Regions from separate parts of the Mesorhizobium sp. P2_D6 genome, predicted to be linked through region 2. Evidence: predicted binding sites of a transcription regulator. Region 2 holds the regulator's gene; each other region holds the start of a gene.
What was found. The regulator LexA, encoded in region 2, represses DNA repair genes until DNA is damaged. The targets are predictions, from matches to a motif close to TGTTCNNNNTGTGTTCNG.
Positions count from the first base shown of each region.

Region 1 (3,209 bases), 270 kb from region 2:
TTGCCGCCGGCGCGCACGCTTTTCTGCGCCGTGGTGGCGCGCGAATAGGGCCGCTTCTCCAGGCCGGTGAAGACGTTCTTGAACTGCACCATGCCGGCATTGGTGAACATCAATGTCGGGTCGTTGCGCGGCACAAGCGGGCTCGAGGCCACGACCTCGTGGCCCTCCTTGCGGAAATAGTCGAGGAATGTCGACCGGATCTCGTTCACGCCACTCATGACTGCTGCCTTTTCGCGAAAACCGCCGGCACGGCCGGCGGAAACTGGTCTCTGCTTCTTAGAAGATCGACTTGGCCTTTTAGCGGGCAGGCTTCACCCTGTCCAGAAACACGGAATTGGGCCAATCCAGCAGCTGCAAGGCTGCCTTCACACTTGCCCAAAAACGAAAACCGCCGGCGCGAAGGCCGGCGGTTTGGAACGCGATTACTAAAGAACTCTGTTACTTAAGCATTCGATAATAGACCGGATTTATGGCCGAACTCTGGCAACTGCCTTACATGGCGCCGGATTCTTCCTCGAAGCCGTCGTCCTCGCCGCGCTCAGGGCCGCCATTTTCGAGGAATTTCTCGGCAATCAGCCCTGCATTCTGCCTGAGCGCCAGTTCGATCTCGCGCGCCGTGTCGGGATTGTCGCGCAGGAACAGCTTGGCGTTCTCGCGGCCCTGGCCGAGGCGCTGTGAATTGTAGGAGAACCAGGCGCCTGACTTCTCGACCACGCCGGCCTTGACGCCGAGGTCGACCAGTTCGCCTGTCTTGGAGACGCCTTCGCCATACATGATGTCGAACTCGACCACCTTGAAGGGCGGCGCCAGCTTGTTCTTGACCACCTTGACGCGGGTCTGGTTGCCGACGACCTCGTCGCGGTCCTTGACCGAGCCGATGCGGCGGATGTCGAGGCGCACCGAAGCGTAGAATTTCAACGCGTTGCCACCGGTGGTGGTTTCGGGCGAGCCGAACATGACGCCGATCTTCATGCGGATCTGGTTGATGAAGATGACCATGGTGTTGGAGCGCGAGATCGAGGCGGTCAGCTTACGCAGCGCCTGGCTCATCAGACGCGCCTGCAGGCCGGGGAGCGAATCGCCCATTTCGCCCTCGATTTCAGCGCGCGGCGTCAGTGCTGCCACCGAATCGACAACCAGCACGTCGATGGCGCCGGAGCGGACCAGCGTGTCGCAGATTTCCAGCGCCTGCTCACCGGTGTCGGGCTGCGAGATCAGGAGGTTCTCCAGGTCGACGCCGAGCTTGCGTGCATAGACCGGGTCAAGCGCGTGCTCGGCATCGACAAAGGCGCAGATGCCGCCCTTCTTCTGGGCTTCGGCAACCGTGTGCAGCGCCAGCGTCGTCTTGCCCGAGCTTTCCGGCCCATAGATCTCGACGATGCGGCCGCGCGGCAGGCCGCCGACGCCGAGCGCGATGTCGAGGCCAAGCGATCCGGTCGGCACGGTTTCGATCTCGACGACCTGCTCATTGGCCCCCAGCCGCATGATCGAGCCCTTGCCGAAGGCGCGCTCGATTTGCGACAGCGCCGCGTCCAGAGCCTTTGATTTGTCCACCGCTTTGTCCTCTACAAGCCGCAAAGAATTCTGAGCCATGATACATCACCCCTTGGTCGTCAATGAAGGCCGGACAATCCGTAATCCCTGCCCAGTTTGTACCTTTTTTGTTCTCGTTTGGCAAGAGGGGTCAAATATCTGAAAAACAATCTTTATCCTGATTTGTTCTTTTTTTGTCTCGTGGTTTGGTTTTCGGACGCTTTCCGCATTGGGCCAGACGGTCCGGCGGTTTGGCTCCGCCCGAATCGCTGGCTTGCCTGCGAAGCTCCGCCGCACAGCCTAGAGCAGTTCGCTGTTTCATGGAAACAGCGAACTGCTCTATCTCCTTTTGACGCAATTCCGGACGGAAAACCGTTTCACACTTTTCCTGGAATTGCTGGACGCTTGTGCGGCAGGAATAACAAAGGTCATATCGCCGGCATGGTGAAATCTGCAAAAATCCTGGCGGTGGGCGGCGCCCATATCGACCGGCGCGGCCAGGTGTCGGGCGATTACGTGCCTGCGGCGTCCAACCCCGGCACGATGCGCGAGGATGTCGGCGGCGGCGTCTTCAACGCGCTGCGCAGCCTCGTGCGGCGCGGCGTCTCGGCCTCGCTGATGTCGATGCGCGGCGGCGATGCGGCGGGCGAGACGGTGTCGCGTGCCATCGCTGAAGCCGGCATCGCCGATCTGTCGGCGGTGTTCCTCGACCGCACCACGCCAAGCTATACGGCGCTGATCGACCGTGACGGCGAGCTGATCACCGGCTTTGCCGACATGGCGCTCTATGATCTGGCGTTCCCCAAGCAGATCCGCCGCTCCAAGGTGCGCGAGGTGGTCGCCGAGGCCGACGCGGTGCTGTGCGACGCCAATCTGCCGTCATCGGCGCTGGAGCGGCTGGTGGGCCTAGCCGCCGGCAAGCCGGTCTATGCCATCGCCATTTCGCCGGCCAAGGTGGTGCGGCTGATCCCGGTGCTGAAGGAGCTCGCGCAGGTCTTCATGAACCGGCGCGAGGCCATGGTGCTGGCCGGTGTCGGCGCGAATGCCACCGAGCGAGAGACCGTCGACGGTTTGCGCTGCAGCGGCCTCAGGAGTGGCGTGGTGACGGCGGGCGATGGCCCGGTGCTGGGTTTCGACGAAGCCGGCGCCTTTTCGATCCTGCCGCCGGCCCCCAGAAAGGTCGCCGACGTCACCGGCGCCGGCGACGCGCTGGCCGGTGCTACCATCGCTGCCCTGCTGCGCGGCCTGGCCCTGCGCCAGGCCCTGCGCGAAGGCGTGGCCGCGGCAACGCTCGCCATCGAAAGCGCTGACGCCGTTCCGGCCTTCACCGCCGCCACCTTCAACGAGGCGCTGGCCCTTGTGCCCGACGCACAGGAAATGGCATGAGGGCGGCGAATTGCCATTGCCGGAGCGCGCCGTCTACGGGGACGCGCAGCACTTCGGACCGGAGACCGTCATGACCCCGCAAAGCGCCCGCCCCTTCATCGACATCCACCCGCCGGTGGCCGAGGCGCTCGCCGCCGGGCGCCCCGTGGTGGCGCTGGAAAGCACCATCATCACCCATGGCATGCCCTACCCCGACAATGGCGCCATGGCGGCCAATGTCGAAAAGATCATTTTGGACAATGGTGCGGTGCCGGCGACGATCGCCGTGGTCGCCGGCCGCATCAAGATCG
Region 1 is NZ_JBFUEG010000003.1:401,715-404,923, forward strand. Features, by position in the region: gene alaS (alanine--tRNA ligase) at 1-218, opposite strand, end outside; gene recA (recombinase RecA) at 493-1,593, opposite strand; gene AC1D1L_RS08355 (carbohydrate kinase family protein) at 1,975-2,919, shown strand; gene AC1D1L_RS08360 (pseudouridine-5'-phosphate glycosidase) at 2,990-3,209, shown strand, end outside.
Region 1: recA (recombinase RecA) is a predicted target of LexA. The motif match lies at 1,652-1,669, and genes of this name have one in related genera.

Region 2 (3,209 bases):
CATGACCTCGATCATTGCCGGAAGTGCCACCGCGCTATTCGCCATCTGGCATTTCCAGCGCGTGTCGCCACTCAGCCTGCTCGCAAATCTGGCCGTGATGCCGATTGTGTCGTTGATCGTCATGCCCTTCGCCGTGCTCAGCGCGCTGGCGATGCCGTTCGGCGCCGATGGACCGTTCCTTTATGTGATGGGCAAGGGCCTGGCGGCGATGATCGCCATCTCCGCCTGGATTTCCGAACGTTCGCCGGTCGATGCCGTCGGCCTGATCTCTATCCGCTCGGTGCTGCTGGTGGCGGTCGCCCTCGTCATCGCCACCATGGCCACCACGTGGCTGAGGCTGGCGGCCGTGCCTTTCGCGCTGGCCGGCCTGTTGACTGTGCCACAGGTGCGCACGCCCGATCTGCTTATCTCGGAAGATGCGCATCTGGTGGCATTGCCGATCGGCGGCGGCGAACTCGCGCTCAACCGGGAACGCTGGAACGAATTCACCACCGATAATTGGAAACGGGCATTGAGAGCCGAAACCATTATCCCGCCTGAGATTTTCGAGGCAACGGACACGCGGTTCGATCTAGACCCGCTCGACCTGCCGCCAGGCTCGCCCTTCTATTGCACAGGCAATCTCTGCATTGCCCGGCATCCGGCCGGAGCCATCATCGCGCTGGCAAAAGACCGCAACACAGCGCGGCCAGCCTGCGCTTTCGCGAGCCTGATCGTCATCGACGACGCCACCGCCTACAATCCGTGCCGCGACCCGCTGGTGCTGGTCGTGACCAAGAAGCAACTTGCCCGCGATGGCAGTGCCGCCGTCTTCTTCGACCCACAATCGGCCGCGACAGCGCCAATGATCCGTTTCGCCGTCGACAAGCCCTATCGTCCCTGGCACGAGCAACGCCGCTTCTCACGCGAAGCACGCGGTCTGCCGCCTTACAAGCGGCTCGAAAAGTAAGCCGGCTCAGTAGCGCCGGATCAGGCCGACCAGCTTGCCCTGCACCTTGACCCTGTCCGGCCCGAAGATGCGGGTTTCGTAGGCCGGGTTGGCGGCTTCCAGCGCGATCGAGGCGCCCTTGCGGCGGAAGCGCTTCAACGTCGCTTCCTCTTCATCGACCAGCGCCACCACGATCTCGCCGGGGCTCGCCGTATCGGCATTGCGGATGATCACCGTATCGCCGTCGAAAATGCCGGCCTCGATCATCGAGTCACCCTTGACCTCGAGCGCATAGTGTTCGCCGCCCATGATCATGTCCGGCGGCACCGAGATCGAATGCGTCTGGTGCTGGATTGCGTCGATCGGCACACCGGCGGCGATGCGGCCCATCACCGGGATCGACACCGCGGAAACGGCGTCGTCATTGCCGGCCGACATCGAACGAGACGAGGAGGCCGGCTTGATCTGGCGGCCGAGACCGCCTTGGCCCTGACCGCCTTGGCCGAGACTGCCCTGGATGATGCTTGGCGAAAACTTCTTCGCCGCATTGAGGCCGGGTGCGATCGAGTCGGGCAGCCGCAGCACCTCGAGCGCGCGCGCCCGGTTCGGCAACCGGCGAATGAAGCCACGCTCCTCAAGCGCCGTGATCAGGCGGTGAATGCCGGACTTGGACGCGAGGTCGAGCGCCTCCTTCATCTCGTCGAAAGACGGCGGGATTCCGCTCTCCTTCAGGCGTTCATGGATGAACATCAGAAGTTCATGTTGTTTACGCGTCAGCATCGCGGCCCCCACGGGTTCTGAAACCAGAATCGGAAAAAACAAACCCAGAACAAACACTATCTGTTCCAGTTGTGTTCCGCAACCTTTTAAAGTTTAATGAATGTGTTGACGTTTTGTTCAGCGTAACATCAGGACGCTGCAGGCGGCACCCGCGGCGGCGGCCGGAGCGAAGGGCTCGCGCACGATCAAGCCGTTGGCGTCGGCCAGCATTCTCAGCATCGAGGAATCCTGGATGCCGAACGGCGTCGCCACCCGTGCGCCGGTTTCTTCGCTCACCACGGCGCGCACATAGTCTTGCCTCAGATCATTGGCCGCCATCGCGGCGCCAAGCTGCGCCGGGCGGATGTCCTGCCGGTACGTGCGGCCGCCGAGCTGCGCCAAAAGCGGCTTCAAGAACAGCTGCGAACAGACCAGGCTCGCCACGGGATTGCCGGGCAGGCCGATGCACCTGATGTCGCCGAGACGCCCGAACATCAGCGGCTTGCCCGGGCGCATGGCGAGCTTCCAGAAATCGAGCTTCATGCCTTCGCCGGTCAGCACGTCGTGCACGAGGTCGTGGTCGCCAACCGAGGCGCCGCCGAGCGTGACGATGACGTCGGCCTTTGCCGCGACCGCCTTGCGCACCAGCGCCGCTATGTCGGCCTTGCGATCTGCCGCGATGCCGAGATCAAGCGCTTCGGCGCCGACAGACTGCGCGGCGGCCGCGACGCCGTAAGCGTTGGAGGAGATGATCTGATCCGGACCGGGGTCACGCCCCGGCGGCAGCAACTCGTCGCCGGTGGCGATGATGGCGACCAGCGGCCGGCGCACGACGTTGAGCAGTGGATGATTGGCCGACGCCGCAAGCGACAATGCGGCCGGATCGAGCACGCGACCTTGTTGCAGGAGCAGGTCGCCTTGCGAGAAATCCAATCCACGACGGCGGATATTACAGTCTTTTGCGGTCGGCTCGGTGACCTCGATATGGCCATTGCCAAGGTCGCGGACATTCTCCTGGATGACGATCGTGTCGGCACCTTCGGGCAGCGGCGCGCCGGTAAAAATGCGGACAGCCTCCGCCCTGCCGACTGAGCCGGCAAAGCCGCGGCCGGCCGGCGCCATGCCGATCACCGAAAGCCGCGTCGGGGCGGATGCCACATCCTGCGCCCGCGCGGCATAGCCGTCCATGGCTGAGGCGTTGAAGGGCGGCTGGGTGCGTAGCGCCACGACAGGCTCCGCCAGCACCCGGCCGGCCGCATCGGCCAGCGCGATGCTTTCACCCGGTAGCGCCGCAGCGCCGTCGAGGAGGCGTTGAAGCGCCTCGGCGACCGGAACCAGCGCCATTTACGAACCCGCCTTGTAGTCGCCGGACTTGCCGCCGGTCTTTTCCACCAGCCTTATGCCGGAAATCACCATGGCGCGGTCGGCCGCCTTGGCCATGTCGTATATGGTCAGGCAGGCCACGGATGCCGCGGTCAGCGCCTCCATCTCGACCCCGGTCTTGCCGGTGACGCGGGCGAGC
Region 2 is NZ_JBFUEG010000003.1:129,189-132,397, reverse strand. Features, by position in the region: gene AC1D1L_RS06990 (ComEC/Rec2 family competence protein) at 1-949, shown strand, start outside; gene lexA (transcriptional repressor LexA) at 956-1,708, opposite strand; gene AC1D1L_RS06980 (molybdopterin molybdotransferase MoeA) at 1,826-3,031, opposite strand; gene moaC (cyclic pyranopterin monophosphate synthase MoaC) at 3,032-3,209, opposite strand, start outside.

Region 3 (3,209 bases), on a different contig from region 2:
GCGGTAGTCGGGGAGCGCGCAGGCTTCCCACAGCAGCGCCACGCGCTTGGCGTTGGTGGCGAGCGCGCGGATGTCCTCGTCGCGGGAGAGATGCTCGAGCGCCTGCGCATCGACCGCCGGCAGCGCCCGCGTCAACCCTTCGACCGGGGCGTTGGTCTCGATCGAACGCTTCAGTGCGTCGAGGCTGGCGAAATCGAAATGCGCGGTGCGCCATTGCAGCACCTTCACCGGGTCGAACTCATGACCCTCGATGCGCTTGACCAGTTCCTCGTCCAGCGGATCGACCTGGCCGGTGACGCCGAATGTGCCGTCACGCAAATGTCGGCCGGCGCGGCCGGCAATCTGGCCGAGCTCAGCCGCCGTCAGATTGCGGTACTGGTAGCCGTCGAATTTGCGGTTCTGGGCAAAGGCGACATGGTCGAGATCGAGGTTGAGACCCATGCCGATGGCGTCGGTGGCAACGAGATAATCGACGTCGCCCGCCTGGAACATTGCCACCTGGGCGTTGCGGGTGCGTGGGCTGAGGGCGCCGAGCACGACGGCAGCGCCGCCCTGCTGGCGGCGGATCAGTTCGCCGATGGCGTAGACCTCGTCGGCGGAGAAGGCGACGATGGCGGTGCGACGCGGCAGGCGGGTCAATTTCTTCGAGCCGGCATAGGCGAGGTGCGACAGCCGCGGCCGCGTCACCACCGAAACGCCCTTCAGCAGGCGCTGCAGAATGCCATGCATGGTGGCGGCACCAAGCAGCAGCGTTTCCTGGCGGCCGCGCAGATGCAGGATGCGATCGGTGAAGATGTGGCCGCGTTCGAGGTCGCCGGCAAGTTGCACCTCGTCGATGGCGACGAAGGCGGCGTCGGTCTCGCGCGGCATGGCCTCGACGGTGCAGACCGAATATTTCGCGCCGGGCGGCTGGATTTTTTCCTCGCCGGTGATCAGCGCCACCTTGTGGGCGCCGACCTTTTCACAGACGCGGGCGTAGACTTCTCGCGCCAGCAGCCGCTGCGGCAGGCCGATGATGCCACTCTCATGCGCGACCATGCGCTCGATGGCGAGATGGGTCTTGCCGGTGTTGGTCGGACCCAGCACGGCGGTCACGTCGCGGCCCGACAGGATCAGCGGCTGGGTGTGTTTCGGCTGGATGTTCATCGGCCCGGAAATGAGGCTTTCTGCATCGTGTTGTCGGGAGCGCGCCTCGCATGGCGCGTATGACACGCGACACATAGGGATTTCGGGCGCGAAGCGAAAGCGGAATGTTCCGGCCGTCAGTTCGCGAGTCTCGTTCGAGGTCCGGATTCGCTCCCGATTAACAGTTGGAACGAGTCTGGAACGAATCGGCTACGAATCAGTGACTCCAGCAGATTCAGCTTTTGTTCACGGCTACATGTGGATTTTGCGACCGGGAGTCTCACCACATGCTGAATCCATTGAACTGGCCCGATTCATGCAGGGCGGGCCTTGCCATTAACCTTCGCCAGCGAAGAATGGCCACTGCTCAGCGGTCATTGGCCAAGGTTATGAAATTATTGTCTTTTCTTAACCCAGCTTTAACCATTTGGCAGAGCTTTTCGGCCTTCGCCACTAACGTTTCGGTCAAAGCCGGAACGAATCGGAGACGAATCAGCGATGGGCGGGTTTTCCCGATTTGTTCACCCCAATATGTTGTGTTATCCACAGCTTGCCCACCGAGAATTCACAGCTTGTGAAGCGAGTTTCGCACAGCCTGAGCCGGCGCCGTTAATCTTTGCGTGCCGGAACGGGGCAGTGCCGACATGGAAGCCTGAGAGCGTTGCCTGTCGACGACGAAAAAACGGGCGCGAGCCGGCCCGTTTTTTCTCTCAGGCGAAATGCTGTCGCTCAGGCGAAGTACTGGCCGCCATTGGCGGTGATGGTCGAGCCGGTGATGAAGCCGGCGTCCTCGGAGGCGAGGAAGACGACGCAGCGCGCGATCTCTTCCGGTTCGCCGAGGCGGCCGACCGGGATCTGCGGCAGGATGCGCTCGTTGAGCACCTTCTCGTCGATCGCTTTGACCATCTCGGTGGCGATGTAGCCGGGGCAGATGACGTTGACGGTGATGCCCGCGCGAGCGCCTTCCTGGGCAAGCGCCTTGGAGAAGCCGATGTCGCCGGCCTTGGCGGCGGAATAGTTGACCTGGCCGGCCTGGCCCTTCTGGCCGTTGATCGAGGAGATGGTGATGACGCGGCCGAACTTGCGGTCGCGCATGCCGCCCCACAGCGGATGCGTCATGTTGAAGACGCCGGAGAGGTTGGTGTCGATGACTTCTTTCCACTGCTCGCGCGTTAGTTTGTGGAACATGGCGTCGCGGGTGATGCCGGCATTGTTGACCAGCACCGAGACCGGGCCGAGATCGGCCTCGACCTGTTTGATCCCGGCGGCGCAGGCATCGTAGTCGGCGACCGACCATTTGTAGGTCTTGATGCCTGTTTCCCCGCTGAACTTCCCCGCAGCCTCGTCATTGCCGGCATAGTTGGCAGCAACCGTGTAACCCGCATTCTTAAGGCCGATCGAAATGGCGGCGCCGATGCCTCGCGATCCACCGGTGACGAGCGCTACTTTGGTCATGAAGTTCCTCCTCCCTAAAGTTTTTGGTGAATGGTCAATTTGGTGAATGGTCAATAGTGAATGGTGAATGGCGAGCGATGTGCCGCCTTCGACCATTCACCATTGCCTATTCACCATTCACTCTTTTCACAGCGCTTCCACGCACAAGGCGACGCCCATGCCGCCGCCGATGCAGAGCGTGGCGAGGCCCTTCTTAGCGCCGCGGCGGCGCATCTCGAAAACCAGCGTGTTGAAGACGCGCGCGCCGGAGGCGCCGATCGGATGGCCGATGGCGATGGCGCCACCATTGACGTTGACGATCGACGTATCCCAGCCCATGCCCTTGTTGACGGCACAGGCCTGTGCGGCGAAGGCTTCATTGGCCTCGACAAGGTCGAGGTCCTTGACCGACCAGCCGGCCTTCTCCAGCGCTCGCTTCGAAGCGGGAATAGGTCCGGTGCCCATGATCGCCGGATCGACGCCGGCGGTCGCCCATGACGCGATGCGCACCAGCGGGGTGATGCCGCGCCTTGTGGCTTCGGCCTCGGTCATCAGCAGCGCGCCGGCAGCGCCGTCATTGATGCCGGACGCGTTGGCGGCGGTCACCGTGCCGTCCTTGTCGAAGGCCGGCTTCAGCTTGGTCATGGCGT
Region 3 is NZ_JBFUEG010000004.1:105,579-108,787, reverse strand. Features, by position in the region: gene AC1D1L_RS10170 (helicase-related protein) at 1-1,146, opposite strand, end outside; gene phbB (acetoacetyl-CoA reductase) at 1,855-2,580, opposite strand; gene AC1D1L_RS10160 (acetyl-CoA C-acetyltransferase) at 2,707-3,209, opposite strand, start outside.
Region 3: AC1D1L_RS10170 (helicase-related protein) is a predicted target of LexA. The motif match lies at 1,312-1,329, and genes of this name have one in related genera.

Region 4 (3,209 bases), on a different contig from region 2:
TCGACCCTGAGCAAAGTGCGCTTCTTCGGGTCCATGGTGGTCTCCTTGAGCTGCGCGGCCATCATCTCGCCCAGGCCCTTGAAGCGGCCGATTTCGACCTTGGCACGGCCAGTGAATTCGGTGCGCAACAGCTCGTCCTTGTGCGCATCGTCACGGGCATAGGCGACCTTGCCGCCTTGCCGGATCGAATAGAGCGGCGGCACCGCCAGATAGAGATGGCCGTCGCGCACCAGGCCCGGCATTTCCTGGTAGAAGAAGGTGATCAGCAGCGACGCGATATGGGCGCCGTCAACGTCGGCGTCGGTCATGATGATGACGCGGTCGTAGCGCAGATCCTCGTCGCGATATTTCGAGCGCGTGCCGCAACCGAGCGCCTGGATCAGATCCGAAATCTGCTGGTTGGCGGCCAGCTTGTCGTTGCCGGCGCTGGCGACGTTGAGGATTTTTCCGCGCAGCGGCAGGACGGCCTGGCTGGCGCGGTCGCGCGCCTGCTTGGCCGAGCCGCCGGCCGAGTCGCCTTCGACGATGAACAGCTCGGCGCCGGCTGCGGCATTCTGCGTGCAGTCGGCGAGCTTGCCGGGTAGCCTGAGCTTGCGCACCGCGCTCTTGCGCGACACTTCCTTTTCCTGACGCCGGCGCACCCGCTCGTCGGCGCGCGCGATCACCCATTCCAAAAGCTTGGAGGCTTCCTGCGGATTGTCGGCCAGCCAATGGTCGAAGGGATCGCGGATGGCGGTCTCGACAATGCGGATGGCCTCGATCGTCGCCAGCCGATCCTTGGTCTGGCCGACGAATTCCGGCTCGCGGATGAACACCGACAGCATGCCTGCCGCCGAGATCATGACGTCTTCGGAGGTGACGATCGAGGCGCGCTTGTTGCCGACGAGATCGGCATAGGCGCGAAGCCCGCGTGTCAGCACATTGCGGAAGCCGGCTTCGTGCGTGCCGCCTTCGCCGGTCGGGATGGTGTTGCAGTAGGAGTTGATGAAGCCGTCGCCGCCGAACCAGGTCACCGCCCATTCCAGCGAGCCGTGGCCGCCCTGCTTCTCGCTCTTGCCGGCGAAGATTTCCCGCGTCACCTGGAAGTCGTCGCCGAGCGATGCCTTGAGGTAGTCCTTCAGGCCGCCGGGAAAATGGAACTCCGCCTTGGCCGGCGTCTGGTCCTTTTCCTTGATCAGCGACGGATCGCAGCTCCAGCGGATCTCGACACCGCCGAACAGGTAGGCTTTCGAGCGCGTCATGCGATAGAGCCGCGCCGGCTCGAAGGCTGCGCCCTTGCCGAAGATCTGCTCGTCGGGATGGAAGCGGATCTTGGTGCCGCGGCGGTTGTGCACTTCGCCGAGCTGCTCCAGCCCGCTCACCGGAACGCCACGAGAGAATCTTTGGCGGTAGAGCTGGCGGCCTCGCGCCACTTCGACTTCGAGATGGTCCGACAGCGCATTGACGACGGAGACGCCGACGCCGTGCAGGCCGCCCGAGGTCTCATAAACCTTGGAGTCGAATTTGCCGCCCGAATGCAGCGTCGTCATGATGACTTCGAGCGCCGGCTTCTTGAATTTAGGATGCGGATCGACCGGGATGCCGCGGCCATTGTCGGTAACGGTCAGAAACCCGTCGGCCGAAAGCTCGACGTCGATGAAGGTGGCATGGCCGGCGACCGCCTCGTCCATCGAATTGTCGATGACCTCGGCGAACAGATGGTGCATCGCCTTGTCATCGGTGCCGCCAATATACATGCCGGGACGGCGCCGCACCGGCTCCAGCCCTTCCAGCACCTCGATGTCGGCAGCGCTGTAGCCTTCGCTGCCATCCTTGGTCGCAACGGGACGCTTCGCGGCCTGCACCAGCGGATCAGCTGGGCGCGCCGTTGTCCGGGTCGGTTGGGGCTGCTTTTCCAGATTGCCGAAAAGATCGTTGTTGTCGTCCATGCCTGCCATAGAATCCGGTGCCGCGAATCACCCGTCGATACTGCCACGCTTTTCAGCGCCAAGCGACCAAAGTTCCTGTTACGTTCGGGGATTTAACCCCTTCTTATCCTAAAACCTTTCGATAACCAAGCCGGCGGAAATAGGTCCGTGGGGACCGGTCGGGATTCCTGAATCTTTAACCAAGCGGCCTAGTGTGGGCCTCAATAAACAAAAGACCATCAGGGTGTCAGGGGTTAGTTGTGAGGGGCAAGGCCATAACCATGATCGGCATCGCCGCCGTCTTCGGCGCGATCTCGATCTTTGCCGCGGATTTCTGGGTCAAGAGCCAGGCCAGGACCGATGCCGAGGAAAAGACGGCGGCGATCCCGGCGCCCGTGACCCCAAAAGTTGAGTTTAAGACCATTGTGGTGGCCAACGCACCGCTGCGTTACGGCATGGAACTCGACCGCGCACAGCTCACTGAAATCCCATGGTCGGAAGAGTCCGTGCCGCAGGGCGCCTTCACCACCATCAACGCATTGCTTGCCGAAGGCAGCCGTGTTGTGCTGTCGCCGATCGAGATCAACGAGCCGGTGCTGCTCAGCAAGCTGTCGGGGCCGAACGGCCGCGCGACGCTGTCCAACATGATGACGCCCGGCATGCGGGCGGTGACCATCCGCACCGACGAGATCGCCGGTGTCGGCGGCTTCGTGATGCCGGGCGACCGCGTCGACGTGGTGCTGACACGCGATGCCGGCGAAATCCAGGAAGTGGCCAAGAATGCGCAAGGCGCGGCCGGTTCGACCGTTACCTCCGAAATCGTCGTCTCCGACGCCAGGGTGCTGACCGTCGGGCAGGGCGCCGACGAGCGCCAGACCACGCCGCAGATCGCCAATTCCGTAACCATCGAGGTAACAACGGACGGCGCGCAGAAAGTGGCGCTTGCCCGCACCGTCGGCACCTTGTCGCTGTCGCTCCGCTCCTCCGCCGACGGCGGTGCCGCAAAGGACGGCGTCACCACCATCTCATCCTTCGGCGGGTCGGTCGCGTCCGGCGTCCAGGCTGCTGCCGGCGCGCTGTTCACGGCCGCGACCAAGGAGCCTGAGAAGCCGAAATTCAAGACGATCATCGTGACGCGCGGCACGCAGGTCGAGGAATACCAGGTTCCTGCGCGGGACCAGCCATAACTGCCGGTGGGGACCGGGCGAGGGACGGGACAGATGTCGGGACTTCATGCATATCGGATGACGAAAGGGCTGCGCCCAATGCGGGCGCTTGCGATGGCGGCTTGCCTCGCCGCGG
Region 4 is NZ_JBFUEG010000005.1:169,034-172,242, reverse strand. Features, by position in the region: gene parE (DNA topoisomerase IV subunit B) at 1-1,928, opposite strand, end outside; gene cpaB (Flp pilus assembly protein CpaB) at 2,189-3,094, shown strand; gene AC1D1L_RS12830 (type II and III secretion system protein family protein) at 3,173-3,209, shown strand, end outside.
Region 4: parE (DNA topoisomerase IV subunit B) is a predicted target of LexA. The motif match lies at 1,999-2,016, and genes of this name have one in related genera.